2 linked regions of the Syntrophotalea carbinolica DSM 2380 genome follow. The main gene of each other region encodes a partner of the protein of the gene in region 2 in a complex. Links are inferred from orthologs where the notes say so. Each region holds a gene or a part of one and is shown on either strand. Other genes may lie near its edges.

What was found.
Region 1: the proteins of uvrB (region 2) and PCAR_RS15150 are in contact, whole or in part, in a crystal structure (PDB 7EGT), measured with the Thermus thermophilus proteins. The link is inferred for Syntrophotalea carbinolica DSM 2380 from one-to-one orthologs. Residues at the interface, in WP_096411307.1 of Thermus thermophilus: Glu23, Leu25, Arg26, Asp27, Gly28, Glu29, Arg30, Phe31, Arg55, Glu326, Asp327, Phe328, Glu379, Ser382, Gln383, His398, Gly400, Arg401; in WP_096412145.1 of Thermus thermophilus: His654, Arg656, Phe657, Gln666, Asp668, Glu669, Lys680, Arg681, Leu682, Ser683, Lys685, Tyr686, Ala687.

What each region holds. Positions count from the first base shown.
Region 1 is NC_007498.2:3,254,928-3,269,667, forward strand. Bases 3,710-6,716 are described here. They hold PCAR_RS15150 (ATP-dependent helicase), read right to left. Parts: upstream 6,317-6,716; coding sequence 4,103-6,316; downstream 3,710-4,102. Other genes in these bases: pgaA (poly-beta-1,6 N-acetyl-D-glucosamine export porin PgaA), read right to left, coding at 3,710-3,819; PCAR_RS15155 (chloride channel protein), read right to left, coding at 6,309-6,716. In the rest of the region: poly-beta-1,6-N-acetyl-D-glucosamine N-deacetylase PgaB, read right to left, coding at 1-1,423; more of pgaA, read right to left, coding at 1,426-3,709; more of PCAR_RS15155, read right to left, coding at 6,717-8,114; PCAR_RS15160 (FprA family A-type flavoprotein), read right to left, coding at 8,365-9,552; rd (rubredoxin), read right to left, coding at 9,729-9,890; rbr (rubrerythrin), read right to left, coding at 9,977-10,513; PCAR_RS15175 (Fur family transcriptional regulator), read right to left, coding at 10,586-11,026; PCAR_RS18090 (cupin domain-containing protein), read left to right, coding at 11,381-11,695; PCAR_RS15185 (DUF3024 domain-containing protein), read right to left, coding at 11,789-12,136; PCAR_RS15190 (hypothetical protein), read right to left, coding at 12,198-12,884; PCAR_RS15195 (CDP-alcohol phosphatidyltransferase family protein), read left to right, coding at 13,285-14,598; PCAR_RS15200 (autotransporter outer membrane beta-barrel domain-containing protein), read right to left, coding at 14,691-14,740. UniProt on the Escherichia coli protein: A helicase with DNA-dependent ATPase activity. Unwinds DNA duplexes with 3'-5' polarity. Translocates on single-stranded DNA with 3'-5' polarity. Initiates unwinding more efficiently from a nicked substrate than double-stranded DNA.
Region 2 is NC_007498.2:107,178-121,828, reverse strand. The notes cover bases 599-3,516. They hold uvrB (excinuclease ABC subunit UvrB), read left to right. Parts: upstream 599-1,014; coding sequence 1,015-3,018; downstream 3,019-3,516. Other genes in these bases: PCAR_RS01065 (hypothetical protein), read right to left, coding at 3,486-3,516; cysS (cysteine--tRNA ligase), read left to right, coding at 599-877. In the rest of the region: more of cysS, read left to right, coding at 1-598; more of PCAR_RS01065, read right to left, coding at 3,517-3,692; PCAR_RS01060 (phosphatase PAP2 family protein), read right to left, coding at 3,925-4,737; PCAR_RS01055 (ABC transporter permease), read right to left, coding at 5,373-6,167; PCAR_RS01050 (ABC transporter ATP-binding protein), read right to left, coding at 6,164-7,102; PCAR_RS01045 (diguanylate cyclase domain-containing protein), read right to left, coding at 7,244-8,854; twin-arginine translocase subunit TatC, read right to left, coding at 8,851-9,633; PCAR_RS19105 (twin-arginine translocase TatA/TatE family subunit), read right to left, coding at 9,596-9,865; quinolinate synthase NadA, read left to right, coding at 10,044-10,958; mfd (transcription-repair coupling factor), read left to right, coding at 11,027-14,512; PCAR_RS01020 (peptidylprolyl isomerase), read left to right, coding at 14,581-14,651. UniProt on the Escherichia coli protein: The UvrABC repair system catalyzes the recognition and processing of DNA lesions. A damage recognition complex composed of 2 UvrA and 2 UvrB subunits scans DNA for abnormalities.

The sequences.
Region 1 (14,740 bases), 3.1 Mb from region 2 along the record:
CTTCCTCACTCCAGACCCCCGCCAAATCATCCTTTAAGCCCCGTTCCCGGCGCCAGGCCATGGCCGCAGGCTGGGCATCTTCAAAGGACGACAGGACCGCATCATCATGAAACAACACCCCGTCAAAATCGGCATAGCGTGCCAAATCTCCGTAAATGCCGTGCACCAGGGCTCTGACCTCCGGCACAAAGGGGCTGAGGCGTTTATAGGCGTGAGGATCCGGAGATATCTTCCCTGTTTCCGGTTGCTGACTTAGAACCAACAGATCCGGTCGCCCGATTTCGAAGCCAAGTACCGGCAACCAGGCATAGACCTTGACCCCTGCACGGGTTTTGAGTTGCCAGGCGACACGGTTAAACAGATCGGCCCGCACCGGCAAATAATCGTTGGGGAAATACAGGGCATCCGCGACCCCGTCGCCGTCCGGATCGGCAAAAGCCTGCAGGTAAACGGTCGTGATCTGCATCGCCTTGATACGATCGAGCAAAAGCCCCAGGTTGCGTTCGGTCTGCTCCGGATTCGGATCGTAGATGTAATCGAGATCGACCTGCACCACGCGCCTGGAATCTCTGGCCAGAAGGTTGCGGAGTCTCCAGGCCAGACTGGACAGTGGCAGACTGCCCTCGATCAGGAAACGTTTTACCTCGGTCAGATGATCCGTATCGCCTGGACCGTCACCGAGCCCCAGAGCCACCGACATCCCCGCCTTACTTGCGGCTCCGACGGCAGGCTTCGAGTATTTGCCGAATGGCCAGACCATAACCCGGGGGCGAACACCGACCTTCCTTTCGATCAGATCCGCACCCTTCTCCAGATCGGCACGGATACGCGCAATATAGGTCGCATCGTTCTCATAGTGCCCCGTCTCCGGATCATAGCCCCTTGCGGTATAAATCGGCTGCCAGTTCCCCTGTGGATTGGCCAGAATGCCGCCATGGCCGTTGTAGCTGTGTGAGGCGATTTCCACCAGTCCGGATTCAGCCATCTCCCGCAACTGTGGCCAGGACAGGAATTTCTCCCGCGGTACCAGCTTGCCTCCGTAATCGACGGTTTCTCCCGGCGCGGCATCCAACCAACTGCCGACCACGGCCAACACCGCCGGATATCGGTAAGCCTTGAGCAGGGGGAACACCTGGCTGTAAAAGCCGCGGTAGCCATCATCGAAAGTCAACAGCACGGCCTTTTCCGGCAAGGGCTTCTCCCCCTGGCGGGCCCGCAGCAAATCATCGATGCCGATCGGCTGATAGTGATGCTGACGCAACCATGTCAACAGAGCCACGAAACGATCCGTTGACATGCTCAGATCATCGCCGCGTCCGACATCTGGGCGAACATCATGAAAACAGAGACTGATAAAGTCGTCGCCCAGCGCCGGCGCGGCCACACTCATCAAAAGCAGCAGTACGATCCCCGCGATCCGCATGATTAAAACCTCCAGTTCAGTTCGAGGTGACAGCCCAGCTGGTTTTCTCCGTCGCCGTCGTAACTGTGCCGGGCCAGACTCACACCATAGAGCAGAAAAAACCGCGGGGAATATTGCCAGACGTGCTCATAACGCAAAGCCACCGTCGGATCGATGCCAAAATCCTGTTGCCAATAACCGCCCACACTGACGGCCAAACGGTTGCGGAAGGAAAAACGGTAATGGCGGTAAAGGAGCCAATCATTGGCGAGGGTCAGGGTGATATCGGCATCCCGGCTGGGATTGAAATAATACGTATTGTCTTCGTTGTTGGCCGAGGTATAAAACTCGAGGAGACCGTCGAGCCGGTAGTGAGGCCAAACGATCAGCCCCTGTTCGACCCCGCCAAGCAGACTGTAACGGAAATTACCGTCGCTGAAATCCATAAATCCGGCACGCAGCCAATAGCGCCGCAAATCATCGCGGCGATAATTGACGCCGATACTCGCCGAGTCGGCATGAATGCCGTGCTTAAGGGCGCGCAGAGGGGTATCGCGGCTGAACAGTTCCATGTCGACGGGAATCGACCACACATCGTCCGGTGTCCAGACGGCGGCCAAACGCGCCCCCAATTTTTGCCCGCCGGAAAGGCTCCAGGTCATTTCGGCCGTACCCTGAACATTCCGATGCCGATATTCAATCCCAGCCCCGAAGCGCTGCAGGGTTTTATCCCCCTCGGGAAAAGAAGCATGCTGCAGATAGGTAGCTGCAAATCCCCGGTAGCGATGGCGGACCGGCGAGGAGAACAGGGTTGCCGCCAGCGAGAGGTCGCGGCTGCCAAAGGTCGATCCGCTACTCCAACCGGCGGCGACGGAGACCTGCAACTCCCGCATATTATGGGCTTCCCACAACCGTTGCAGACGCTGCACCGCCTTATGCTCGGGATATTCGGCACCCAACTCGCCGATGAGGGTCCCGGCCTGTTCGAATTCGTTGAGGTCCATGCGGTTTTCCGCATAGCCTGTGCGCAGCGATAGATAGGCCGGGTCGAGGGCCAGTCCGAGACGGTAAGCTTGTTCCGCGCGCCGCGGCCATCCACGGGCACCGTATACACCGCCCATTTCACCCAGAATATCGAGATTGGCCGGAGCCTGATGGTACAGCGGGGTCAAACGGGCTTCGCCTTCCTTCAGATCTCCAGCAAAGATCTGCCCCAGAATGGACAGCAACTCCGCCTCCAATCTCTTGGGACCATCGGCCTGCTCCGTCAGCGTCTTTTCGGCCAACGCCAGGGCACCATCGAAATCTTCCTGCTCGAGGTAGGCATAAAATAAACCCTGGGTAGCTTCAAAATTATCAGGTTGGGCCGCCAATACCCGCCGATAAAGGTCTGCAGACCGGACCGGCTCTTCCAGATACAGAAAAGCGTCGGCGACAGCCTGCTGGGCATGGGGAGGCAGTTCGTCGGGATCGACCTGTAAAGAACGGTACTCCTCCACCACACGAGCCATTTCCACCCGGTCACGCAAAGCCACCAAACGATCGATGCGGGCCCGCCGGGCAAAACCTTCACTCCGGGGAAGGTCGGCACGGGCCGCCCGTTCATTGGCCTCCAACATTTCCAGAGCACGATCGGTTCCGTCAAACCGTTCCTTATGCACTTCGCTGCCGTAACTGCCCCAGCGGGTGACCAGGGCCGCACGGTTGGCCCGCAGACGATGAATTTCTGAATCGGTTAAAAGACCCGGCCGCTGTTCCGCCAGTTCACCGGCCAGAAAGGGATCGCCGATGGCCGCGAGAGTCAGGATCTCCATACGCTGTGCCCACTGCGACTGTGGTTGCCAGGTTAGGATGCGCTGGTAGCACTGTAAGGCGGTCACATAATCACCGCGCCCTTCAGCCGCATGAGCTAGGGCGTACTGTGTCCCGATATGCCCCGGGTAGAGTTGCTCGAGGGATTTGGCAAGATCGGCGGCTTCACTATGTTTGCCGGCGTCGGCCAGGGTAAGGAGCAGCCCCACACGCAAAGAGGGCTGCGAACTAAAGCGTTCGATGCCGAGTCGATAAAGAGTTTCGGCCTTATCGAAGGATTTCTGACGACGCAGGGATTCGGCGATCGCTTCCAGCACATAGAAAGGGATCCGTTGTGGATCCGCCTGCTCGAACAGGCCCGCTACGCGGGCATCTTCTCCCGCCCAGGCCAGAACGGCAAGATAATCATTGAGAAGGGGTTGATTGGCAGGGTTGCTGCGATGCAGCTGTTCCAGCAATGGCAGAGCCTCGGCATAATCTCCCTGACGCGCCAGTTCCACCGCTTGGTGATGGTCCAAAACTGGCGGTTGTGCCCATGCCGGGGCAACGACAAGCAACATCAGACTGGAAAACAACAGCGTTATTGTCAAAATGGTGACAGACACACGCCACCGCCGCACATATGATAACCCTTGCAGAAAGGCTCTGAGCGAGCCGCTGGTACCCCTCACGCTGATGTCCCCCTGATATATCCACACCGGCCGCCTGCCGGGCCGCACTTAACAAGTAAGATTTTTCACATGAATTAAAAGAATTGACATGATAACAAATAATCATAATTTTTTCATTACAAAAAAACACTGTTATAGTCAGAATTCAAACGGCAGGCATGCCAGAATCGCTTCAGGGAGGGGCCATCACAGGGGAAAGGCAGAGCTAACGGACCATTCAGGCCGGCTCGAGGCCGGCAAATTTGACCAGCAGTTTTTTCAAACCCACGCCGGGGAACTGAACGATGACTTTCTGCTGATCACCGTTGCCTTCCAGACGACGCACGACGCCGACGCCGAATTTAACGTGACGCACATGCAACCCGACCCGCAAGCCCTCTTCGGCTTCGGGCACCACTTGCACATCCTCAAAAAAATCCTCGCTCTCCTCGAAGGGGGTCGGTTCGATTTGCTCGAACACCGAGGCCAGGTTGTGGGTGGCCGGTTTCTGCAACGCGGGGGCCGGCTTGTCCCCCATCAGATGCGGCGGGATTTCAGCGAGAAAACGGCTGGGAGCGTTGTATTGGTAATCGCCGTAGATCCGGCGACGGCGGGCGTGGGTGAGATAGAGCTTCTGCATGGCACGGGTCATCCCGACGTAACACAGACGACGCTCCTCCTCGACATCGTCGCGCTCTCCGGCCGCGCGACCATGGGGGAAGATACCCTCCTCCATGCCGGTCATGAACACCACCGGAAACTCCAGCCCCTTGGCCGCATGCAGGGTCATGAGGGTCACCCGATCAAGGCGGGTATCGTAGGAGTCGAGGTCGGTGACCAGGGCCACCTGCTCGAGATACTCCTGCAGAGAGCTCTCCGTCGCCTGGTGCTCTTCCATGCCGGCCAGTAACTGTTCGAGGTTTTCCAGGCGCCCCTTGGCTTCTTTTCGTTCGCCCTCGGTCATGGCCGACTGGGCCTCTTCCCGCAGATTCGGCGCATAACCGCTTTCCTCGAGCAGATCGGCGGTCAACTGAGGGAACGGCACCTCTGTCATGCGTTGTGCAAAGCGCTCCATGAACGCGCTGAACGCGGCGACTTTCTTGGCCGCAGCGCCCTTGAGCACCCCCCGTTCCAGACACAGACGACAAGCCGCCAGAAACCCGCCGGCCTCTTCTTCGTGCTCGGCGATACGACCGGTGGTCACGGCGCCGATACCGCGCGACGGCACATTGACGATACGCCGGGCCGACAGGGAATCCGCCGGATTGGCCAGCGCTCTGAGATACGCCAGCACGTCCTTGATCTCCATGCGGGCATAAAACTTTACCCCGCCGACCATGACGTACGGCAGGCCCTCGCGCACCAGGGTTTCCTCCAGCACCCGGGACTGGGCATTGGTACGATAAAATACCGCCACATCGCGCAAATGACGTCCGGCATCGCGCAAGCGGGCGATTTCGGCAGCAACAAAACGCGCTTCCTCCAGATCGTCGGGCAAGGGTTCGAGGGTCAAAGGCTCGCCGGCCGGGTTATCGGTCCACAAGGTCTTGCCCTTGCGCCCGATATTGCAGGCCACCACCTCGCCGGCCGCTTCAAGAATCGTGGCGGAAGAACGATAGTGCTGTTCCAGTCGGATGACGCTGGCACCGGGAAAATCCCGCTCGAAATTGAGGATATTGCCGATTTCGGCACCGCGCCAGGCATAAATGGACTGATCGTCGTCCCCGACCACGCACAGATGGCGCCCGTCGTCGGCCAACGCCTTGACCATGGCGTACTGCACCTGGTTGGTGTCCTGAAATTCATCGACCAGCAGATGCGCAAACCGTCGGCGATAAGCGTCGCGGATATGCGAATACTCGCGGAACAGACGCACCGTCTGCAGCAGCAGATCGCCGAAATCGAGGGCGTTGGCCTGCTGCAAACGCTTCTGATAAAGCTCATACACGCGAGCCACCTGCTCGCCACGATGATCCCCGGGGATATACTCCTCGGGCAGCAGACCGCGATTTTTGGCCTGATCGATGGCGGTGGCCACGGCTCGCGGCTTGAGGTCTTTTTCGGTGATACGCAGCTGGGCCAGGCAATCCTTGATCAGGCGCTGCTGATCCTGGTCGTCGTAGATGGTAAAGTCACGGCCGTAGCCGAGCACCTCGCCGTCCCGCCGCAAAATGCGCGCACAGGCCGCATGGAAGGTGCTGATCCACAACCCATCGATGTTGCCCACCAGGCTCTGCAGACGTTCACGCATTTCGGCCGCGGCCTTGTTGGTGAAGGTCACCGCCAGCACCTGCCAGGGTTCGACCTGCTGTTGCTGGATCAGGTAGGCGATGCGATGGGTCAAGGTCCGGGTCTTGCCCGAACCGGCCCCGGCCAGGATAAGCAGCGGCCCGTCCTCATGCAGTACGGCCTGCCGCTGGCAGTCGTTGAGAGAGGTCAGCAGATCACTCATCGTCATCGTCCTCCATGGAGCGCACCATGAGGGCCCGGTTGTAGGCCGACACCATATCCCGCCGGCTGACAATACCGATCAGCTTGCGCCCGTTGCGCTCATCGACCACCGGCAACTGTTCGATGTTGCGATATCCGATCTTGCGCATGGCCTGGTCGAGGTTGTCCCCGGTACTGACGGTAACCACATCGAGAGTGGCCAACTCCTTGACCACCACCAGGTCGAACAGATCGCCTTCGAATACCACGCCCAGGAAGTCCTGCACCGAGATAATGCCGGTCAAGCCTCCATTGCGATTGATGAGAGGGAAATTGGTATGTTTGGTACTGGCAATAAACTGGTTGAATTGCCGCAACGTCATGTTTTCGGGAATCGACTCGGGATCGCGGGTCATAACGTCGCCGACCCGCAGGGACTTCATGATATTACGTTCTTTGCCCGCCTCCAGATTAATGCCGGCCCGGGACAGCTCGACGGTATCGAGGCTGTCTTTTTTGAGGTGCCGGCTGATGGCGGTACCGACCACGCAGCACAACATGATGGGAATGATGAGATCGTAGCTGCCGGTCATCTCGAACAACAGAAAAATAGCCGTCATTGGCGCATGGGTGGCGGCGGCCAGAAACGCCCCCATTCCCACCAGGGCGTAGGGACCGGTGGCCGGCACCGTGCCGGGGAAAAGTATCTGCAACGCTTTGCCATACGCGCCGCCGGTCACGGCGCCGATGAACAGCGACGGTGCAAACATGCCGCCCGGCAACCCGGAACCGAGAGTCAGCGAAGTCGCCAGGGCCTTGGCCAGCACCAGGCAGCCCAACAACAACAGCACGCCCTCGCCCAGCAACACGTTTTCGATAAATTCGTAGCCGTTGCCGAACACCTGGGGGAAGAAGATGCCGATGATACCGACCAGGGCGCCCCCGACTATCGGTTTGACCAGGCGGTGCACCTTCAGGGCGGCGAGGCGATCGACGATACGGTAATGAGCGGTAGTGAAGCCTACCGCCAACACCCCGACCAGCATGCCGAGCACCAGATAAAAAGCCAGCTCCCAGGGATGCGCCAGCATGTGGACCGGAGCCCGCAAAGCCGGCATATTGCCCAGCAGGGCGCGGGAAACCACCGTTGCGATACCGCTCGATATGACGATGGAGGTAAAACTGGTCAGTTCAAAGGACGACAGCAGTACGATTTCGTGGGCGAAAAACACCCCGGCGATGGGCGCATTGAAAGTCGCGGCGATGCCCCCGGCAACCCCGCAAGCCACCAGCAGCTTCAGGCGCTCGCCACTGACCTTGAAAAGCTGGCCGACCTGACTGCCGATAGCACCGCCGATCTGGGCAATGGGGCCTTCCTGCCCGGCCGAACCGCCCGCGCCCAGCGTGATGGCGCTGGCCAGCCCGCGGGTCACAATGGTGCGACCGGGGATTTTGGCCCCCCGCAGGTTGACCCGCTCGAGAAAATGGGAAAAACCGAATCGCAGGTCCTTGGCAAAGAAAAGCCCGAAAGGGATCATCAACACCCCGGCGGTAACCGGAAACAGCACCGACCAGAACCGCGCGGCACTCCACTGTTCAAAGGATATGTGAAAGAATCGCACCCCCTGCTCTATCACCAGCAAATGGATCAGGTCGATGGTCTTTCGAAAGATGAAGTTCCCAAGCCCCGACATCACGCCCACGCCCAGTGCAAGCAGCGCCATGAAAGTATGCTCGCTGATCCCCAGACGGCTTAAAAAAGCCGGGACACGTTCCCTGATCCAATCGATAGCCTCTGAAGTAAGTACGCTGTGCGGCATGATACGACTCGTCGTGTGCAATTCAAAAAAGGAAACACCAACGCCCGATTCCCTCGTCCCGGGCGGGACCTGTGTTGCGGAACCGGGTGAGCCCCGAAATGGTCCGGGGCAAGACAAATTAACAGGGTATAGTAGAATGTTGAAACGGCTAAATCAACCTTCTTCCCTGAAAACCGCTTTTTTTTGCAGCATAAAACACAAAGGGCCACTCACGAAGAGCAGCCCTTTGACCGAATAACAGCCTTGAAAATCAATCTTTTTTTATAGCCTGCCCGACACGACGCCCGAAATCACGACAGGACTCCAGCGTTTCCCGCTCGGGAACGAACTCGACCCGAAGCGGCTCTTCGACCATCTCCAAAGACATGTCGGCCAGCATTTGATGCACCATCTTGGGTGCCTCGCCGCTCCAGCCGTAGGAACCGAAAGCCGCCCCCAACTTGTTCTTGGGTTTGAGACCTTTCAGATAGGTCAGGACATCGGCCAGTGTCGGGAAGATGCCGTTATTAAGCGTCGGCGAACCGACAATCAGAGCCTTGGCATCGAAGGCGGCGGTGATGATGTCGCTGCGATGCACGCTGCGGGCATGCATCGGCTGAGCCTTGACGCCAACTTCCCACAAACCGGCGACAATTTGCTCGGCCATGGCCTCGGTGCTGTGCCACATGGTATCGTAGATCACCAGGGCGCTGTCCTCGGGTTGCTGCTTGCACCATTCCACATAGGCATTGATGATTTTGGACGGATCCTGGCGCCAGATGATGCCATGGTCGGGACAGATCATCTTGATAGGCAGGTTCATACCCATCACCTTGTCCAGAAGCTTCTGAATCAGAGGTGCAAACGGCCAGAGGATATTGGCGAAATACTTTTTGGCGTGCCACATGATGGCCTCGCCGACTTCATCGTCAAAACGCTCCGGACCGGCATAGTGCTGACCGAAACCGTCGCTGGAAAAAAGAATCTGCTCCTCTTTAAGGTAGCTGAACATGCTGTCCGGCCAGTGAATCATGCGGGTTTCGAGAAACTGCAGGGTACGCTTGCCCAGACTCAGCTCCTGGCCGTCCGCCACTTCCTGCAGATTCAGCCCGGCAGGGAAATGCCGGCGCAGGTTTTTCAGCCCCATCTTAGAGCAGTAGATCGGCTTGTCCTTGCCGATAACCTCCATGACCGCCGGCAAACCTCCCGAATGGTCCATTTCGGTGTGATTGCTGATCACCACATCGATCTTGGCGGGATCGACGATCTGGGAAACCTTTTCCAGCAACTGCCCGGTGAATTCCTTTTTGACCGTATCGATCAAGGCGATTTTTTCGTCGACGATCAGATAAGCATTGTATGTGGAGCCAAGATCGGTCGAGTAACCATGAAAATCGCGTACATTCCAATCTATGGCACCGACTTCGTAAACGCCTTCGGCTAATTTTTTCGGTATCATATCCAGATAAATCCTTTCAAAACGGTCATTGCGACTTTCGGTGGTATAAAAAAAGACCCCCGAAAAGCGGTCCGTGTCGGATGTTGTTTGGCACCCGGTTTACCGCCGACTTCGGCAAAACCCGGTTAAATACGGTTCCGGCCGTCATAAACGAACCGGAACCATCTCGCAACATATCAGCCCTCTACCGAGAACATATCCTTGGCAGCACCGCACACAGGGCAGACCCAGTCCTCGGGGATATCCGCGAAAGCGGTCCCGGCGGCCACACCGTTGTCAGGGTCACCCACGGCAGGATCGTAAACATAGCCACAAATGTCACAGACATACTTTTCCATGAATTTCCTCCTAAAGGTAAAAGGGGCGGTCACAAACGAGACGACTTAAGGTCCTCCCGGATTCCCGGGAGGACCGGAAAGCACAATCAGAAGGTGTTGACCTCGATTTCAAAGAAGGCCTGAGGATGGTCGCAGACCGGACAGATATTGGAAGCCGCTTTGGCGGTCAGCAAGTGACCGCAATTGCGACATTTCCACAACTGCTCACTGTCGCGGGTAAAGACCGTGCCGGCTTCAATAGCCTTGACAATCCGCTCATAACGCTCCTGGTGAGCTTTTTCGATGCTGGCGATATTTTCAAACATACGCGCCAGATCGTCGAACCCTTCCTCTCGAGCCTCCTCGGCCATACGCGGATACATCTCGGTCCATTCTTCGTTTTCGCCGGCAGCGGCGGCCTTCAGATTATCCATGGTGCTGCCGATCCCCTGCAACGCTTTAAAATGCAGTTTAGCATGCTCTTTTTCGTTGTCTGCGGTTTCCTGAAAAATAGCAGCGATCTGCTGATAACCTTCTTTTTTGGCTACCGACGCAAAGTAGCTGTACTTGTTACGAGCCATGGACTCGCCGGCAAAAGCTTCCAACAGATTCTTTTCGGTTTTGGTTCCTTTCAATGCGGACATTTCATTCCCTCTCTTTTTGCATAGTAAGTAAAATTTCGTGCAGGTTTTTACAACCTGCGGCCCAAACTTGTATCAATTATCAACGTTTCTTCGGCATTGCCGACAATAACCTACCAGGGTCACCGCATAATCGATAATTTCAAACCCGTCATCGGTGATGCCGGGGGGCTCCAGAATCCCGAATCCCCGATCCTGATAATCGACCACCTTGCCGCAACCGAGACATACCATATGCGGATGCAGACTGGTGTCGGCGTCAAAATGCGCCTTGGAGGCACGGCTGTCGATTTTGCGCACCAGGCCAAGTCTCTCGAAAGTTTCCAGCACCCGGTAAACCGTCGTGCGGGACATGCCCGGCATTTGCTCCGTCAGATCGTCATACAACTGGTCGACGGTCGGATGGTCGCGGCGCGCCGTCAGCACACGCATGACCGCCAGACGTTGCGGCGTCAGGCTGACGCCTCGAGACCTGCACATATCCTTCAGTTCCTGTAATTTTTTTTCTTCAAACATGGCCACCTCGTCTCGATGTCTGGTAATTTATTGCACCCGGTATTTAATGTCAATATAAAATATTACCTTTTTCATCTTTTTTGTTATCTTTTTAGTATACGCTTGGATTTACAGACCTTTTCCAAAACACGAAAAAATACCCAAACTTGATAAAGGTCAATCTTTTTCCATCAAATGCCATCTATGCTGATGATCACCGACAGCGAATTCGGCAACATTATCCATTGATACCCCATCGAGGAGGAGACCATGTTCTGCGAAAACAGGCGAGCCTCCTCCGGGCGGAGCGCACCCTCCGTGTCCCGCCCCATTGTTTCCGGCTTGCATGTTAACTATCAACAAAAGGACCCCGCCATGAACATTATGTCTCTCGATGCGGCGCCCCAGGTGCCGGTTCCCTTCGACGCCCGCGTCATGCACAGCGACGGCCCTGTCGAAGTGATTCACATTCTGCTGCAGCCCGGCGAGGGCGTACCGCCCCACGACAACCCGTTCGACGTGCTGTTTTATGTCCTGGAAGGCTGCGGCGAACTGACGATCGAAGACCAGGTTCGGTCGGTGGCCGCCGACAACCTGATTGCCATCCCCACCGGCACCCAGCGCGGCTGGAAAAATACCGGCAGCGACCCGGTGCGCCTGCTGGTCATCAAATTGCTGGGCGCAAACTAAACCTGTCGCCAGTGCCTGGCTCATACAAGAAAAGCCCGCGAATTGCGGGCTTTTCGTTTCTTAATTCGGTATTAAACGGACAGGCTGAAGGATCTACCCCCAGAAGGCCCCGATGGTATCCTGCTCGACGATCCGCAACAGGGCTTCGATATCCCGTTGCGGCGTAGAGGCTGCATAGCGTTGCCACTGGGCGTCCCGGCCAGCACAGTAAAGATTCCACAGGCCGTTACGGGCGCTCTTTTTGAAGCGCGCTATTCGGGTCGATATCCAGCTATCCGGATCGTTGTGGAGGGGGCGGCTTTCGAACAATTCCACGCTATCGCCCCGCACCCGGAACTCGACACGAATCTTGTCGCGCCAATGCCCCGGCACCCGCTTGTCGCAGAAATCACCGAAAAGCTTTTCGATCCTTTTGACTTCAAACTCCGAAAGTTCCACCATACCTCCTTGTCATGCCAGAAACTCCAGCCTTGCAAATCCGGGCCCACATAAGCCATGGAGCCTATTTGGCAACCGGCATCAACACATCGATCAACTGCCCCATGGCGCCGATCTGCGGTGCGGCGGCATCGGCGGCCCAGCTGTTTCCGCAACCAGGTCCGTCCATCAGAGCTTCGGCCAGGATTTTATTTTCCCCCAGCAACGCCTGTTGTTTATCGGTCAGAACATGTTCCCCCCAGGCGAGACCCTGGCGGGTATGCAGATCCGCTGCATGCAGATGTTGTCCCGTAGTCTGCCAGATTTCATTCGTCCAGGCAGTCTGCGCCAACTGCTGATAATGAGCGGCGAGAGCCAGATGCGTAAGGTACGCCACTTCCGACAGTTGCAGCATGTCAGGCGATGGCTTGCCCAGGTTGCGCGCCAGAGTATCGAGAGCGATGATGGCATCGACCAGTTTATCCAGAGCCGGTTCCGTTGCTCGGGATCGCTCCAGCTGGACAAATGCCCGTACCGTATGCAGCGCGGCTACCGCTGCCTCTGTTTTGTTTTCATCGACATACATCGCGGCTTGACGCAGGCGATACTCCGGCTCCCCTATCAGGGCAAACAGGGTATCATTCGAAACCGTAAGCACCGACTCCATGGGGGAGCCGGCTGCCATCGCTACCTCGCCCTTTGGCGTAATCCCCATCAGGGGCATAACGCCAACGATGAGGATGGCCGCTACCCAGATCACTTGTCGTTTCATGATTCCTATCCCTCTCCCCTCGTTCGAAAAACCTATCTTCTTTATTTTAACGCGAAGATCTCCACCCGGCCAAGCTCCTTGAGGGCTCCACTAAAACCGAAGACGATGCTCCCGCCGGGCGGCCTTCAACAACCTCGGCACCATCGTCCGTTGCGAAAAGACCCGCGTTCCCGCTCCGTTTTAAGGTTGACATGGGGCCTAGGGTCGGATAATCAAAGACACACAGCGGCCTTCAACGGATTTAAGATAATTTTTATTTTCATCCCCGGACCCGCTCTGAAGAATGGTATAAGTAAGTCCTGGCTGAATCCGGACCCCTTATTGCCGACTTGCGTCCGAACCAGGAACGGACCAAGCACCTTTTTCACATGGGAAACTAACCCCACCAACACAAGGCGCCATGATACCCTACAGCTCTATATTGACCGAAATCGCCCTCCCCGTTTTTATCATGCTGGGACTGGAGCGCTTCGCCGTCTACTATTTCCTTCGCACTCCCCGGCAGATCGCCTGGGTGCAGCGGCACCGCTGGCTGCATCCCAACGCCATCAGCCGGGCACGCTATCCCATGGGATTCGTGTCGGCATTGCTGCTGCACATGGGTTATGCCCATCTATGCTTTTTGTTCTTCACCTTCTGGATGATCACCGACATTACCGACGGCGACATCGCGCGCAGATGTGACCTGTACACCGAAGAGGGCGCCACCATCGACCCCCTCTCCGACAAACTCATGTACGCGCCCATGCTGATGTATCTCGCCTGGCAGGGACCGCTGAGCCCCTTATTGGTGGGGCTGTTCCTGGCGTTTGACATTACCGGACAGGTTTCGCGACGGTTTATCACGGTCAAGTCCGCCAACCTGTTCGGCAAGGCCAAGACCTTTATGGTCGTGGTCCTGTTGATCGTTGTGGGCCTTGAGTGGATCTATGGCCCGTTACCGCTTTTGGGCCGTTCCATTTATCCGCTGTTGGCGATGTGCACCGGGCTGGCGTTTTGCTCCACCTTCTTCAAGGTCATCCCCAACTACTGGTATGCCAACATTCTCAGCATCCTCAATCTGGTCTGCGGCCTTGCCGGTTGCTGGGTGGTGCTCACCGGACATCCGCCGGTTTACGCTCTGGGCCTGGTATTCCTCGGCCAGTTTCTCGACCTGTTCGATGGCCGGGCCGCCGAACGTTGGGGCTCCACCCCACAGGGAGAACTTTTCGACGACGTGGCGGATGGCACCAGTTTCGGCCTGACTGTCGGGCTGATCGTCATGGTCGCCTTTTCAAAACTCTGGATCGGCCTGCTCATCGGGGGGGCCTACCTGGCGGCGGTCATCTACCGGCTGATCCGCTTCGTTGTCGAAAAGCGCAAGGAAGGCGTACTTGGCGGCGTGGCGACCTTCTCCGGATTGCCGTCGCCGGCCGGAGCCCTGATGGCCGGCACCTCCTGCGTGTTGATCAGCAATCAACTGGCCAACGGCATCATCGTCATCATCACCGCCCTGCTGATGATCTCCCGTGTGAGCTATCCCCACTTCGGCCGTGCGGTTCTGCCCAGAATTCCCAAAATCGTCAAAGTCCTGGTTCTCGGCGGATTTTTGTTCATGCTGGCCCTGGGCGTGCGCCGCGATCAGTACCTGGCGCCGCTGCTTATCTCCTTTGTAGCGGATGCGATTTACCTGATTTCACCGCTATTCAGTAGAGCCTCCCGCAAAGCTGCCTGATCGGCCGATACGCTCCATACGCATGATAGCGTAAAAAAAGCCCCGCCACTCTGAACCATGGCGGGGCTTTTCGTTCTTAAATTACAGCCGACCTACAAAGGCACACGCAGCGACAAACTGCCTCCCAAACCTTCATAGTCGC
Region 2 (14,651 bases):
GGAACCTTCCTGGGAAAGCCCCTGGGGACCCGGTCGTCCCGGCTGGCACATCGAATGTTCCGCCATGTCCATGGAGTACCTCGGCGAATCCTTCGATATCCATGGCGGCGGCAAGGACCTGGTGTTCCCCCACCACGAGAACGAAATCGCCCAGAGCGAAGGAGCCACCGGCAAACCCTTCGTCAAATACTGGCTGCACAACGGCTTCGTCAATGTCAACCAGGAGAAGATGAGCAAGTCCCTGGGTAACTTCTTCACCATCCGGGACATACTCCAGACCTACGACCCCGAGGTTTTGCGTTTCTTCATCCTGACGGCGCACTACCGCTCACCCATCGACTTCTCCGATCAGAACCTTCAGGACGCCCGTTTGGGGTTGAGTCGTTTCTATGAAGGGCTCCATGCCGCCAGCGAAGTGCTGGCCGCCTGCCCGCCAGGCGACGTTACCTCGGAAGCCGGTGCAACGCTGGAAAATGTATTCCGCGAAGCCATGGACGATGACTTCAATACCGCCGCTGCCATTGGACACCTGTTTGACGCAGTGCGCACCATCAATCGCCTGATCACGGAAAAAGGCTTCCGCAAAAACCGCGAAAAGGTTGCTCAGGTTCGCGCGCTGTACGATGCGCTGCTGAAACTCGGCGGGGTTCTGGGGCTGTTTGTTTCCGATCCGGCAGCCTGGCTCAAACAGATGAATCTGGCCATGCTGGCGACCACCGGTTATACGGAATCCGACATTGAGGATTTCATCCGGCAGCGCCAGGAAGCCCGCAAGAACAAAGACTTTGCCCGTGCCGACGAAATTCGCGACGAGCTTGCCGCCAAAGGCATTCAGCTCCTCGACGGACCGCAGGGCACCGCCTGGAAGGCGCGTTAAAGTCCGCATCTTTTGCCTAGATAAACAGGGCCACCTCGCAAGGGTGGCCCTTCTTTTATGCCTCCCGGCCAGCCCCGGCCCGACGGCAAAGCACGACGGGTTTCTTTTTTCATCGTAACGGTATAAACTTCTCCATCATGGCTAAATTCAATCTTAAATCGAATTACCAGCCGCGGGGCGATCAGCCACAGGCCATCGAAGAACTGTCGACCGGATTGCAGCGTGGCGACAAACACCAGGTGTTGCTCGGCGTCACCGGTTCGGGCAAGACCTTCACCATGGCAAACGTCGTGGCACAGGTGCAACGCCCCACCCTGGTCCTCGCCCACAACAAAACCCTGGCGGCACAGCTGTACGGCGAGTTCAAGGAGCTGTTTCCGGACAATGCCGTCGAGTACTTCGTCTCCTACTACGACTACTACCAGCCCGAAGCCTACGTACCGACCACCGACACCTTCATCGAAAAAGATTCCTCCATCAATGAAGAGATCGACAAGATGCGCCACAGCGCCACGCGCAGCCTGCTCAGCCGCAACGACGTGCTGATCGTCTCGTCGGTATCCTGCATCTACGGTCTCGGTTCCCCTGAAGCTTATTACGGCATGCTTATCCGCCTGGAAACTGGCATGCAGCTTGACCGCAATGCCTTACTCAAAAACCTGGTGGAGATTCAGTACGATCGCAACGATGTCGACTTTCACCGCGGTACTTTCCGGGTGCGTGGCGACACGGTGGAAATCTTCCCGGCCTACGAAGAAAAACGCGCCCTGCGCATCGAGTTTTTCGGCGACGAAATCGATGCCATTTGCGAAATCGATCCGCTGCGCGGCAAAGTACTCGACCGTTTGGAGCGCACTGCAGTCTTTCCCGCCAGTCATTACGTGGCCACCCGCCCAACCCTCGATCGCGCTATTCGCGAGATCCAGGACGAGTTGCGTGAACGTCTCACCTGGTTCCGGGAAAACAACATGCTGCTGGAGGCGCAACGCATTGAGCAACGGACCATGTTCGACATCGAAATGATCGAAGAGATGGGCTACTGCCAGGGAATAGAGAACTATTCACGGTTCCTGGACGGACGCCAGGCCGGCCAGCCGCCCGCCACCCTGTTCGACTACTTCCCCGACGATGCACTTCTGTTCATCGACGAGTCCCACGTCACCGTCTCGCAGATCGGTGCCATGTACCGAGGCGACCGCTCGCGCAAAGAGACCCTGGTACGCTACGGCTTTCGCATGCCGTCAGCCCTCGATAACCGTCCCTTGACCTTTGAGGAATTCGAAGCCAAGGGCATTCAGACCATCTATGTCTCGGCAACCCCGGCCGACTACGAATTGCGCAAGGCCGATGGCGTGGTGGTCGAGCAGATCATTCGCCCCACCGGGCTGCTCGACCCGCCCATCGATGTAAGACCGGCCAAAGATCAGGTCGACGACCTTATTCACGAAATACGCCTCACCATCAAACAGAACGAAAGAGTCCTGGTCACCACCCTTACCAAGCGCATGGCCGAGGAACTCACCGGCTACCTTGGTGAACTCGGCATAAAGGTGCGGTATCTGCACTCCGATATCGATACCGTGGAACGTATGCAGATCCTGCGCGAGCTGCGCGAGGGGCTGTTCGATGTGCTGGTTGGCATCAACCTGCTGCGCGAGGGGCTCGATATCCCCGAGGTATCGCTGGTCGCCATTCTGGATGCGGATAAAGAGGGCTTTTTACGCTCCGAACGGTCGCTGATCCAGACTTGCGGGCGCGCCGCGCGGAATGTCGCCGGCCGGGTCATCATGTACGCCGACCGGATCACCCGCTCCATGCGCGCCTGCCTCGATGAAACCGAACGACGCCGCACAGCCCAGTTGGCTTACAACGAAGAGCACGGCATCACTCCGCAGACCGTCAAGAAATCACTGCGCTCGATCCTCGAAGATATAGCCGAAAAGGACTATGTGGAACTGCCGCAGGTCGCCGAAGAGCTTGGCGACTATCACACACCTCAGGATGTCAAAAACGAAATCGCCCGGGTTAAGGAGGAAATGCTGGCTGCGGCGGCCAATCTGGAGTTTGAAAAAGCTGCGGAGCTGCGCGACCGCATGCTGGAGTTGGATAAACTGGAGCTGTCCATCCGAAACGTAAAGTAGCCCGACGCAAACAGCCGACCGGGCATCTGTTTAAGGGAGGGTAATGCGACGGCACCTGAACGAACCGGGCTAGAAAGCACAGCTGGTTGCCGCTACGACCTTGTCCAGACAACAACTCACCGTATAACCGACAACGACCACCATGGCGATCAGAATCAAGGCGAAAAACAAAGAAGACCTGGCCATAAAGCTTCCTCAAGAACAATTGGCAATTCCCAAAGCTCGATAGACGGAAACCTCCGCGCAGATGAAACGGTACCACCGCGCGACAAGATTTAATCATATTAATTTGTCGGCACACAAAAAGCAAGGCATTCTAATCTTCCCTCACGCTGAATGGGGACGTAGTTCCATAAAGCATCAGCACCATGAGCCTTGGGCGTTTTCCATGATATAAAAAAGCGGCAGTCTTCATGACCACCGCTTCTCGATCCACCGCTTGAATCCAGGGTTATGTTGCCGATATCTCAGGCCTCGTCACCCCCTGGGCCCTTCTGCACCTTGACTTCCTCCAGTTTCGCACAAACCTCCGCGAACCCGGCTTTGAAAATCACACCATTTTCCATATAAGGCTCACCGTTGATCATCATGAAATACTGGCCATCGCCTTCTTCGCGATAAACGGTATAAGCGTAAGCACCATAGGTATCCGTGTGTATCGGCAGTGCATTCATATGGCTTCCTCCTATACTATAAGTCATATCTGTTCATCTCTATTACAATACCTTTTGCAAAGTGAACTACCAAACTTATTTAAAACATGGAGACAATCTGTTCCATACGGGAGGCATAACTATCATTGTTCTCCGCATAGCTGTCAGGTCCCTCACAAAAGCACTTCACAAAACATAACGGATAGAGGTTTTATTTGGTGTGAAAGCTGGAACGAACTGGCGCAGTACCAGATTATGCCGCAGATTTGTTTTGCGAGGCTAGATTTCTTAAAGGGAAACCCCTTACTCCGAAAAAGCTCCATACACAAAATATTATGCGGGCGATGAGCATTGCTATTGCGATAACAATGATGCCACCAATCCCATCTAATACATAATGCCATCCCAGCATTACCGTAGACATCCAAACCATCAGGAACCATGGAATTGTTACCCACAAAGTCCTACGCCAAATGTGAGCAAGTTGCCAAACGGCTATGCCCATCAACCCAACATGAAGGCTGGGCATCGCCATAGTCCCCGGCATTAATCCATTTTGCGTCACTTGACCATCCATATACAATCTCAAAAGTTGCTGCATTTTGGCACAATGGGTTCCAGCAAGATTGAATAATTCACTATTATAAAATGCTGGCCCAGCTGTAGGGAAAAGTAAATTTGAACATCGAGTAATGTAAAAGGCAATTACAACTGCCATGGCCACTTGCACAAATCGTTGGAGAGGGCAAAATCTGTACACAATAGCCATCGAAATAAAAACAAAAACCCATAGTGAGAAATAGACATGATCCCATAATTCTGGAACATCAACCCAAGAGCCGATAAGTTTAACAAACAAAGGCTTTTCAATTGTCCACAAGATATTGTCATACCATACAACGGTGATAGTACGATAAATTTCGGCAAGATTCGCACAACCAATTATTCCTAAACCCATGAGGCTGGAGACTACAACACCACTCCATGGATTAAGTTTGAAAAGTGTTTCTTTCCAGAGGTCACGAATGTTGACTTGTCCATTTTTCGGATCAATGAAATCAGACAAAGCGAAAAAAGACTCAATGATACCTGTAACAATAAAACAGAGGAAAAACAAAATTGGAAAATATATAACTCGATTAGCCCATCCTTCAAATGATAAATGACTAACTGAATATAGGCTAGCAAAGAGATATGTCGAGATTGATAGTATAGAGGTAATCAGGATGAGTGGAGATATTTGGAATAGAACTGTACGCATATTAGAGACCAAACCCACATTAAAATAGGAAACATAAGCAAGGGGTCAGATTACACACCACCGATACGCCGCACCAGCAAGGTTGGATCAAGGTGATCGTTCAAACAAGGAGATGTTCCAGATAAATTCGGGACTCCATAAAAAAACCGAACCGAATTGCCAAGTACGCACTCGACAACTATGCGTTGCCAGAAAAGTTTATAAAACATCCGACAGATATCAATTGAGATCGGCTTAAAATAACCGCTTTGTATTTCATTATACCTAATTTTTCATCGCCCCGACCGCTGTATGACTATCTATGCTTATCTCCAGAAGAGAATAATTTGCCAGGATTATTTAGGGTGTACGCAACATGAACATAGAAATTATTCAATCCTATACAACGAGACGTCAACGTTCTGGAAACCGAGAATCATACCCGAACCTGCAAATCACCTTTACAACCGCAACTTGTAGCCTCGCCCGATAAGCAAAGCCGCCCAGCAGAACAGAACAAAGGCCATGGCGAAAGTCGCGGAAAAAGACACCATCAGAGGCACGTCGCCCACCCCGAGAATGGTCTGCCGGAAGCCATCGATAAGATACAACATAGGATTGAAACGTGACAGATGTTCCCAGAACGGCGGCAGGATGGAGACGGGATAAAAGACGCCGCCGAGGTAAATCAACGGCACAATAAGGAAATTGTTGAACATCGACAGGGCGTCGAAGGTATTGGCGTGGATGGCGGCAATCAGGCCGAACTGGGCGAACAGAAAGCTGGCCAGGGCGGCCATGGCCAGGGTTGCATACGGATGCACCCAAGGCAGGTCGGCAAAAAAGGTGGAGATAACCAATACGGCGCCGCCGACCAGCAATCCGCGCAGCATGGCGGCAAGGGTATAGGCCAGGATAAACTGCGGTGCACTGATGGGCGTCACCAGCAGATCCACGATATTGCCCAGATAGCGGGAAATGAACAATGACGAGGAGGTATTAGCGAAACTGTTGGTAATAACGCCCATGAGGATCAGGCCCGGGATGACGAACTGCGCATAACTGAAGCCCTCAAGCACCGAGATACGCTCGCCAAGCGTGGCACCGAAAACAAAAAGATACAATGAAGCGGTTACGATAGGCGCCAGCAGCGTCTGGAAGGATACGCGCAAAAAGCGTCGCACCTCTTTTTGCAGGAGAGTCGCGAAAGGCAGCCAGGCCACGAATTTCTCGGGTTGCCGAAAACGTTCCATCATTTGCCACCTGCCTGTCCGTTGTCGGGGCGCGCCCCGGTAAGATGCAGGAACACCTCTTCGAGACCCGGGCGGGTCGTTTCGATATCCCTCACCGCGATGCCAAGGTCGGTGATACGTCGCAATATCGCACCGGCCCCCTGCCCGCCGTCGAGGACCAGATGCAACACCCGGCCGGCTTCTCGCATAGCCGGATGCAGATCGTGCAGCTCTACAGGCACCTGCTGCAGCGGTTGCTCGAGGGTCAGCTGCAAATGGCGGCCTTCGATACGTGCCAGCAGCCGCGCCGTTTCTTCCAGAGCGATAAGCTCCCCATGATTCATGATGGCGATACGACCGCACATCTGTTCCGCTTCCTCCAGATAGTGGGTAGTCAGCAGAACCGTCACGCCCTCCCGGTTGATCTCCCGCACAAAATCCCAGAGATTACGCCGCAACTCGACATCGACGCCGGCGGTCGGTTCGTCAAGGATCAACAGGCGGGGTTTGTGAATCATGGCCTTGGCGACCATGAAGCGGCGCTTGAGACCGCCGGACAATTTGTTCATCGATTTGTGCAGATGGGGACCGAGCCCCAACCGCTCAATCAGCAACTCGCGCCACGCATTGTCCCGCGGCACGCCGTAATAACCGGCATGGATTCTCAACGCGCGATCGATGGTGAAAAAGTTGTCGGTGACGATTTCCTGGTGCATGACCCCCACCAGACGTCGCGTGATACGGCGTTCGGCGCAGTTATCGTGCCCGAATACCTGCACCTGACCGGCATCGATGCGACAGACGCCGCTGATCATGTTGATGGTGGTGCTTTTGCCGGCACCGTTAGGCCCGAGCAGACCGAAGATCTCGCCCGGATGCACGGACAGGGAAAGGTTGCGAACCGCCGGCGTACCGCCGAAGGATTTTTGAAGTTGAGCGATATCGAGTGCAAAATTCATAACGGCACTATACCGCCAATCGAGGTGCGAATCAATGCAAGGGAAAGGATGTCGATTTTGCGAAAAGATCGCCAGGCGGTCGCGTCAATCCGACCTACCGCGAGGAAGACGTCTCTGCAGACAGGATGAACCGTATATTTACTAAACTCCACCGGGCATGAAGACACTCTGCGAAGCCGGCGCCTCCACCACCACATGGTCACGCCCCAGGAGCTTGGCCCGATACATGGCCTGATCCGCCGCTTTGATAAGCTGGGAAGGATCATCCTCGACATGGGGAATCATTGTCGCCACCCCGACACTCACCGTGACGACGGGTTTTACCGGCGAAGCGTGATGCGGGATCTTGCCCCCGGCTACCGCTGCGCGGCACGATTCCCCCAGGCTTTTGGCACCATGATCGGTTTGCGGCAGTATCAAGGCAAACTCCTCGCCGCCATACCGCGCCACCAGGTCGCCGGGACGCGCCACCACGGATTGAAGCATGCGCGCCACCTGGCGCAAACAATCGTCACCGGCCAGGTGCCCGTAATAATCGTTATAGGCCTTGAAATGATCGATATCGACCATGATCAGACTCAGCGGGTGCCGATCGCGCAGGGCCCGTTTCCATTCCTGCGCAAGATGATCGTCGAAAGAGCGGCGATTGGCAATGCCGGTTAAACCATCGGTCAGGGACAAACTGGCGAGTCGTCGATTGGCTTCGTCCAGCTCGTAAGTTCTTTGCGCAACCAGCTTATCAACGGACGCCGCACGCCTGCTCACAAACCACATCACCAGCGGCACCATCAAAGTGAGGAGCAACCCGGCCAGCCCGAGCAACCAGGGGGTTACGCTCCGATAACGACTGAAATAATCGCCGACGGGTTCGGCCTGCAATCGCCAATGGGCTTTTCCGACCACCGGTACATCATGTTCGCAGATGAAAGCCGACGGCAGCGGTACGCCGGTCTGCCGTCGGTAAGCATACAGCTCCCTGTTCGCAGCGGAGTTGCGGGCATCGATAAGGCGCACGGCGAGAAGATCCGGGAAATCCCCCCACCCAGAGCCCTGGAACAGGGTCGTAAAATCAAAGATGCCGACGATAAATCCGAGCAGATTATCACGCCGGGAGGCCTGCGTTTCCGGGCGCCCCGAATAAACCGGCAGCACCCCTAAAAAGGTGGGCTGCAAATCGTTTAAGCCGGCAATTTTGAAATTTCCGGCAACCTGGACCAGACCTTCGTCCCGGACGGCGTTCAACAGACTCAGGCATGCCGGGTCGGCGCCCAGATCCCCTCCCACAACCGGCTTGAAGGATGCCTCCGGCTCCAGAAAATATAGCGGGAAATAGGCCTTGCGAGAACCGGCAACCGTCCGCCAGCCCCCTGCCGAGAACTCATGAAATTGAAAACCTGAAGGGTCCGCATAACGCGCCAGCTCGAACGCCCGTCGCTGCGTTTCGGGGACATAAGGCACCCAGGCCAGGGCGCGGATCCCCGCATGGCGCTGCATAGTCTCGAAAGCCACAGCGGCGAATTCGCTTTCTTCGACCCTCTGGGAAGCGGAAAACAGGTTCTTAAACGCATAAAGCACTTCGAGATTCAAAAGAATTTGGCGATCAAAGATCACGGCTTTGGCTTCGACTTCACGCTGGAACGTGGTCAAAAGCTCCCGCTTTTCCACCATACGAAGGCGCCAGAACAGCAGCAAAGACAGACCGATGCCCAGCGATACCGCCAGAACCGTAATAATTTTGTAGGCCTTGTTCATTCGGCGCTGTTTTCCTCAGAGAAGGCGTCACGGCTGCGTTTCGCACCAACGCGAGCCACCACAATACTGACTTCGTACAAAACCACAAAGGGCCCGGCAATCGCCAACTGGGAAACGATATCGGGCGGCGTCAGAACAGCCCCGACGACAAAAGCCAGCAGCAGCGCCGTACGCCGTCGCCGGGCCAGCCAGAAATGGTCGACAATCCCCATGCGGGTGAGAAAAAAGATAAGGATAGGCAGTTCGAAAACCAGCCCGAAGGCCAGCAACAGTCGGCAGGATAGCGACAAATAGGCTCCCATGGAGAGCATGGCGCTGATATTGCCCACCTCGGTGCCATAACTGACCAAAAAGCGGAAAACCAGGGGAAAAACGTAACCGAACCCGAACCAGGCGCCAGCACCGAAACAGCCGCTGCTGGCCAATACGAACGGCAGCGCCAGACGTTTTTCGCTCGGATAAAGTCCCGGTGCGACAAACGCCCACAGTTGCCAGAAAATCACCGGCAGACTCAGCAACAGACCGGCCATGGCCGACAGTTTGATATAGGTAAAAAACGGCTCGGTCGCATGAATGAACACCAGGGAACTGCCCTCCGGCAGCGCCTGGCGCAAAGGAGCGGAAACGGCCTGAAACAATTGCTGGGAAAACGCGTAACAGATCAGGGCCCCAAGCAGCCAGGCGCCCCCCGCGATCATCAGGCGGCGCCTCAATTCATCCAGGTGATCGATCAGGGACGCATCAACCATGGGAGGAAGGAGGACGCTGTTCGCCTTCATCTTGCCGGGCATCCTCTTTCAGTGCCGCCGGACGACTCTCCTCGGCAACCTGATCGGCACCCCCGGAGGAGACATCTTCGGCGTGATCATCATGAAAATCCCGGGTCGCGCGCTTGAATTCCGCCAACCCCTTACCCAGGGCGCGAGCCAGCTCCGGCAGGCGCCGGGGCCCGAGAATGATCAAGGCCAAAGCCAGGATCAGTAAAAGTTCGGTCGGACCGATATTGAACATGTAGAAACCTCTTTTAATCATCGAAAGTTACCGTTTTTTCGGCATAAGCTGACAATAGCCGCAAACCCTCCCGCTGTCAAGCCGGTCAACACGGTTAACAGTTTGACAAATAAAGGGTTTTACACTATTATGCGCGCTATTATAATACCGTTTACCCCTTTACCGAAAAGGCCTATAAATGAATTCGCAACAACTCAAGGAGGAGATCCGCCGCCTGGCCAAAGAGCGCAACGCGTTGATCATGGCGCATTTTTATCAGCGCGATGAAATCCAGGAGATTGCCGATGTCGCTGGCGACTCCCTGGCCATGGCCATCGAAGCCGCGCAGACGGACTGCAAGGTAATCGTGTTGTGTGGCGTACATTTCATGGCGGAAAGCGCGGCGATACTGGCGCCCGACAAAACGGTCCTGCTACCTCGCACCGATGCCGGCTGCCCCATGGCCGACATGGTCGAAATCGATAAACTGCGGGAAATGAAAGCTCGTCTGCCCGGACGCCCCGTGGTAACCTATGTCAACTCCAGTGCGGCGATCAAAGCCGAAAGCGATATCTGCTGCACCAGCGCCAACGCCGTGGCCGTCGTCAACTCTCTGGACGAAGACGAAGTCATTCTGGTTCCGGATCGCAACCTCGGTCGTTACATCGCCGCCAACACCGATAAAAAGTGTTATTTCTGGGAAGGGTACTGCCCGTTTCACGATCAATTGCCCGAGGAAGACGTGCTGGCCGCCAAACAGGCACACCCGGACGCGCTGTTCCTGGCGCACCCCGAATGCCGGCCCCAGATTCTGGCCATGGCAGACCTGGTCGCTTCGACCAGCGGCATGATCGATTATGTCCGCACCAGCCCGGCTAAAAAATTCATTCTCGGCACCGAACAGGGCATTCTCTACCGACTGCGCAAAGAAAACCCCGACAAGCAGTTCATCATGCCTAATTCCCTGCTGTTCTGCAAAACCATGAAATACATCACTCTCGAAGAGGTTTTGCACTGCCTGCAGACCATGAGCCCCACAGTCACGGTACCCGCGGAGATCGCCGATGGCGCCCGCAAATCCCTGGAGCGCATGCTGGCTGTGCCGCGCGACTGAGGGAATCCACAATATATTAATCTACAGGACGGGGGGGCGCTCGAATGCGCCCCCGCTCTTTTTGATGCATGACACCTTCTGATCCCCATACGGAACTCCATCCGGCCCTGGACGAATTAGCCGCCACCCTGGAGGGCCTGCCTCACACTGAACTACTGGGCATGACCGGCACCAGCTGCGCCTTCGTGCTTGCGCGCCTGCTGGCCGAAAACCCCGCCCCTTTGCTGATACTGGCTGCCAGCCAGGAACAAGCGGTTCGCATAACCGCCGATCTCGGCTTTTATCTGGGTCGCCCCGACCAGGTATTTTACCTGCCCCACTGGGAAATGCGCCCCTACGAAGCCCTGCTGCCCCACCCCGCGATCGAAGCCACTCGCCTGGCAACACTGGCGGCGCTGGCCGACGGGCGCGCCCTGGCGCTGGTCATGACCGTGCGCTCCGTCATGCAGCGGGTCATGCCGCGACGCGTGCTCGCCGGGCTGCGCAGCTGCCTGCGGGAACAGGAGCTTCACCCCCGCGAAGCCCTGCTGCCGCACCTGGCCGAACTCGGCTACCATGCCGTACCGCTGGTGGAAGATCCCGGCACCTTCTCCGTGCGCGGCGATCTGCTGGATCTGTACCCGCCGACCCTGCCGGAACCGGTGCGCATCGAATTTTTCGGCGACCAGATCGAACGCATGCGCCCCTTCGATCCCACCACCCAGCGTTCCCGCGAACACCACATAGCCTCGCTGGAATTGCTGCCGGCAAGGGAAATGATCCTGGCCGGCGAGCACCTGGAAACCTTCGCGCGAACCCTTAAACAACGCGCCGATGCTCTCGGCATAGCGCGACCTCAACGCGAAGCCCTGCTCGAGGAAGCACGCGAAGGACTGCTCGGTCCGGGACACAGCTTCTTCATGCCCCTGTGCTACGACGGACTCGACACTATTTTCGACTACGTCACCGGCGGTCGACTGGTGCGTCTCGACCCTCCGGCCATCGCCCAGGAAATGGATCGGCTCAGCGATGAAATCAGCGAAGGCGAACATCGCATGGCGAACCATGGCGAGCTGTATCTGCCCGGGGATGCTCTCTACCTGAGCGGAAACGAGCTGGCCGACAGCCTCGCCCTTCTGCCGCACATCGACGTCACGACTCTGCGTCTGTATGACCTGGAGGAACAGACGCCGCGGGTGGCACTGCATACCGAAAGCAATGCCGACCTGCGCAGCAATCAGCAACAGGACGGTGGCCTGGCCGCGCAACTGGCCAGCCGCCTGCACGGCTGGCAGAAGCAGAACTGGCGCCTGCTGCTGGTCTGTCATCAGCAGGGCCAGGCCGAACGCCTGCAGGCCCTGCTGGCGGGACGCGGCCTCGACCTGCCGTTGCGCGACGGCATCGATATCGCCAAACTCGAACCGGGCCGCCCCGTCATCACCCTGGGCGAGCTGTCCAGCGGATTCCGCCTGCCGGATGAACACCTGGCCATCATCACCGAGGAAGAGATTTTCGGGCGTCGAGCCCGTCGCCGCAGCGGCGCTGCCGAAGCCAGGGCCAAAGCCCGGCTTTCCTCCCTGGCCGAACTGCGCGAAGGGGATCTGGTGGTGCATGCCGACCACGGCATCGGACGCTACCAGGGCCTGCAGCACCTGCAACTGCAAGGCAACGAAGGCGACTTTCTGAATCTGGAATACGCCGGCAAGGATCGTCTCTACCTGCCGGTGGAGCGCATCGAAAAGATCCAGAAATATGTCGGCGCCGAAGGTGCCATGCCGCGCCTCGACCGCATGGGCGGCGGCGCCTGGGAAAAGGCCAAACTCAAGGCCCGTGCCGCGGTCGAAGAACTGGCCCGCGAGCTGCTGCAGATCTATGCACGCCGCGAAATGCACGAAGGTTTTCATTATTCGCCGCCGGATGCCATGTTCCGCGAATTCGAGGCGGCCTTTCCCTACGAGGAAACCGCCGACCAAATGGCCGCTATCAACGATGTGCTGACGGACATGCAAACTCCGCGGGCCATGGACCGGGTGATCTGCGGCGACGTCGGTTACGGCAAGACCGAAGTGGCCATCCGCGCGGCCTACAAAGCGGCTCTGGACGGCAAACAGGTCGCCGTACTGGTTCCGACCACCATCCTGGCCCGCCAACACGGGCAGACCTTTGCCGAGCGACTGAAGGACACACCGGTCACCGTTGCGTCCCTGTCGCGGCTGAACAGCTCCGCCGAACAGAAACAGATTCTGCAGCAAGCCGCCGACGGCAAGATCGACATCCTTATCGGCACCCACCGACTGCTGCAACGCGACGTACGCTTCAAGGATCTGGGCCTACTGATCGTCGACGAGGAACAGCGCTTCGGAGTCACCCACAAGGAGCGCCTGAAAAAGCTGCGCGCCGAAGTCGACCTGTTGACCCTCACCGCAACGCCCATTCCGCGCACCCTGCACATGAGCCTGCTGGGACTGCGCGACCTGTCGGTCATCGACACGCCGCCGGTGGACCGCCAGGTTATACGCACTTACGTCAGCCGCTTCGACGACGATCTGATCCGCCAGGCCATCCTCAATGAACTGCGCCGGGGCGGACAGGTCTTTTTCGTGCATAACAGGGTACAGAATATCGGCGCCATGGCCGAATTCATTCAGAGTCTGGTTCCCGAAGCAACCGTGGCCGTCGGCCATGGCCAGATGACCGAAAAAGCTCTGGAAGCGGTGATGATGGACTTCGTGGAAGGCAAAACCAACGTGCTGGTGTGCAGCACCATCATCGAAAACGGCCTCGATATCCCCCGCGCCAACACCATTATCGTCAATCGCGCCGACTGTTTCGGGCTGGCCCAGCTATACCAGCTGCGCGGTCGGGTCGGGCGCTCGCACCTGCGTGCCTACGCCTATCTGCTGATCCCCGGCGAGAGCACCCTGACCCACGAAGCACGTGAACGGCTGAGGGTCTTGACCGAGCTGACCGAACTCGGTGCCGGCTTCCGCATTGCCAGCCACGACCTGGAGCTGCGCGGCGCCGGCGACCTGCTCGGTCCCAAGCAGTCGGGACAGATCGCGGCCATCGGTTTCGAGATGTATGCCGAACTGCTGGAAGACACCATTGCGGAACTTAAAGGCCAACAACGGGAAGACCGTATCGACCCCGAGATCCGTCTTGGGCTTTCGGCTTTTCTGCCGGAAAAATACCTGCCCGACCCCAACCAGCGGCTGGTGTTTTACAAACAACTGGCTTCCGCCGAAGACGAAGAAACCCTTTACGACCTGGCCGACGAATTGCGTGACCGTTTCGGGGATCCCCCCGATCCGACCCTGCTGCTGATGGAGGTCATGAAACTGCGGGTACTGATGAAACGACTGCGCATCGCCACCGCCGACTACGATGGCCACAGCCTGACCTTCGGGTTCGCCCAGGACACGCCGGTGCAGCCGGACAAAATCATCGCATTGCTCGACATGGATCCTAAAAAGTACAGCTTTTCTCCTGACTTCCGCCTCGGCATACGTCTCGGCAGACAGCCCGGCGAAGCCGCGTTGGGCGAGGCTAAAAAAGCGTTGCAAGGCCTCATTTAGCTATGTTACGTTTACCCACCTGGCGGCGCCCGGCACCCTTCGGCCCGCCTTTTCAAGGAGTCAACCTGATGCCCCGCTGCGGGTTAGCCACCATCATTCTGCTTCTGCTCATGCTCCTGCCGGCCTGCAAGGATCAGGA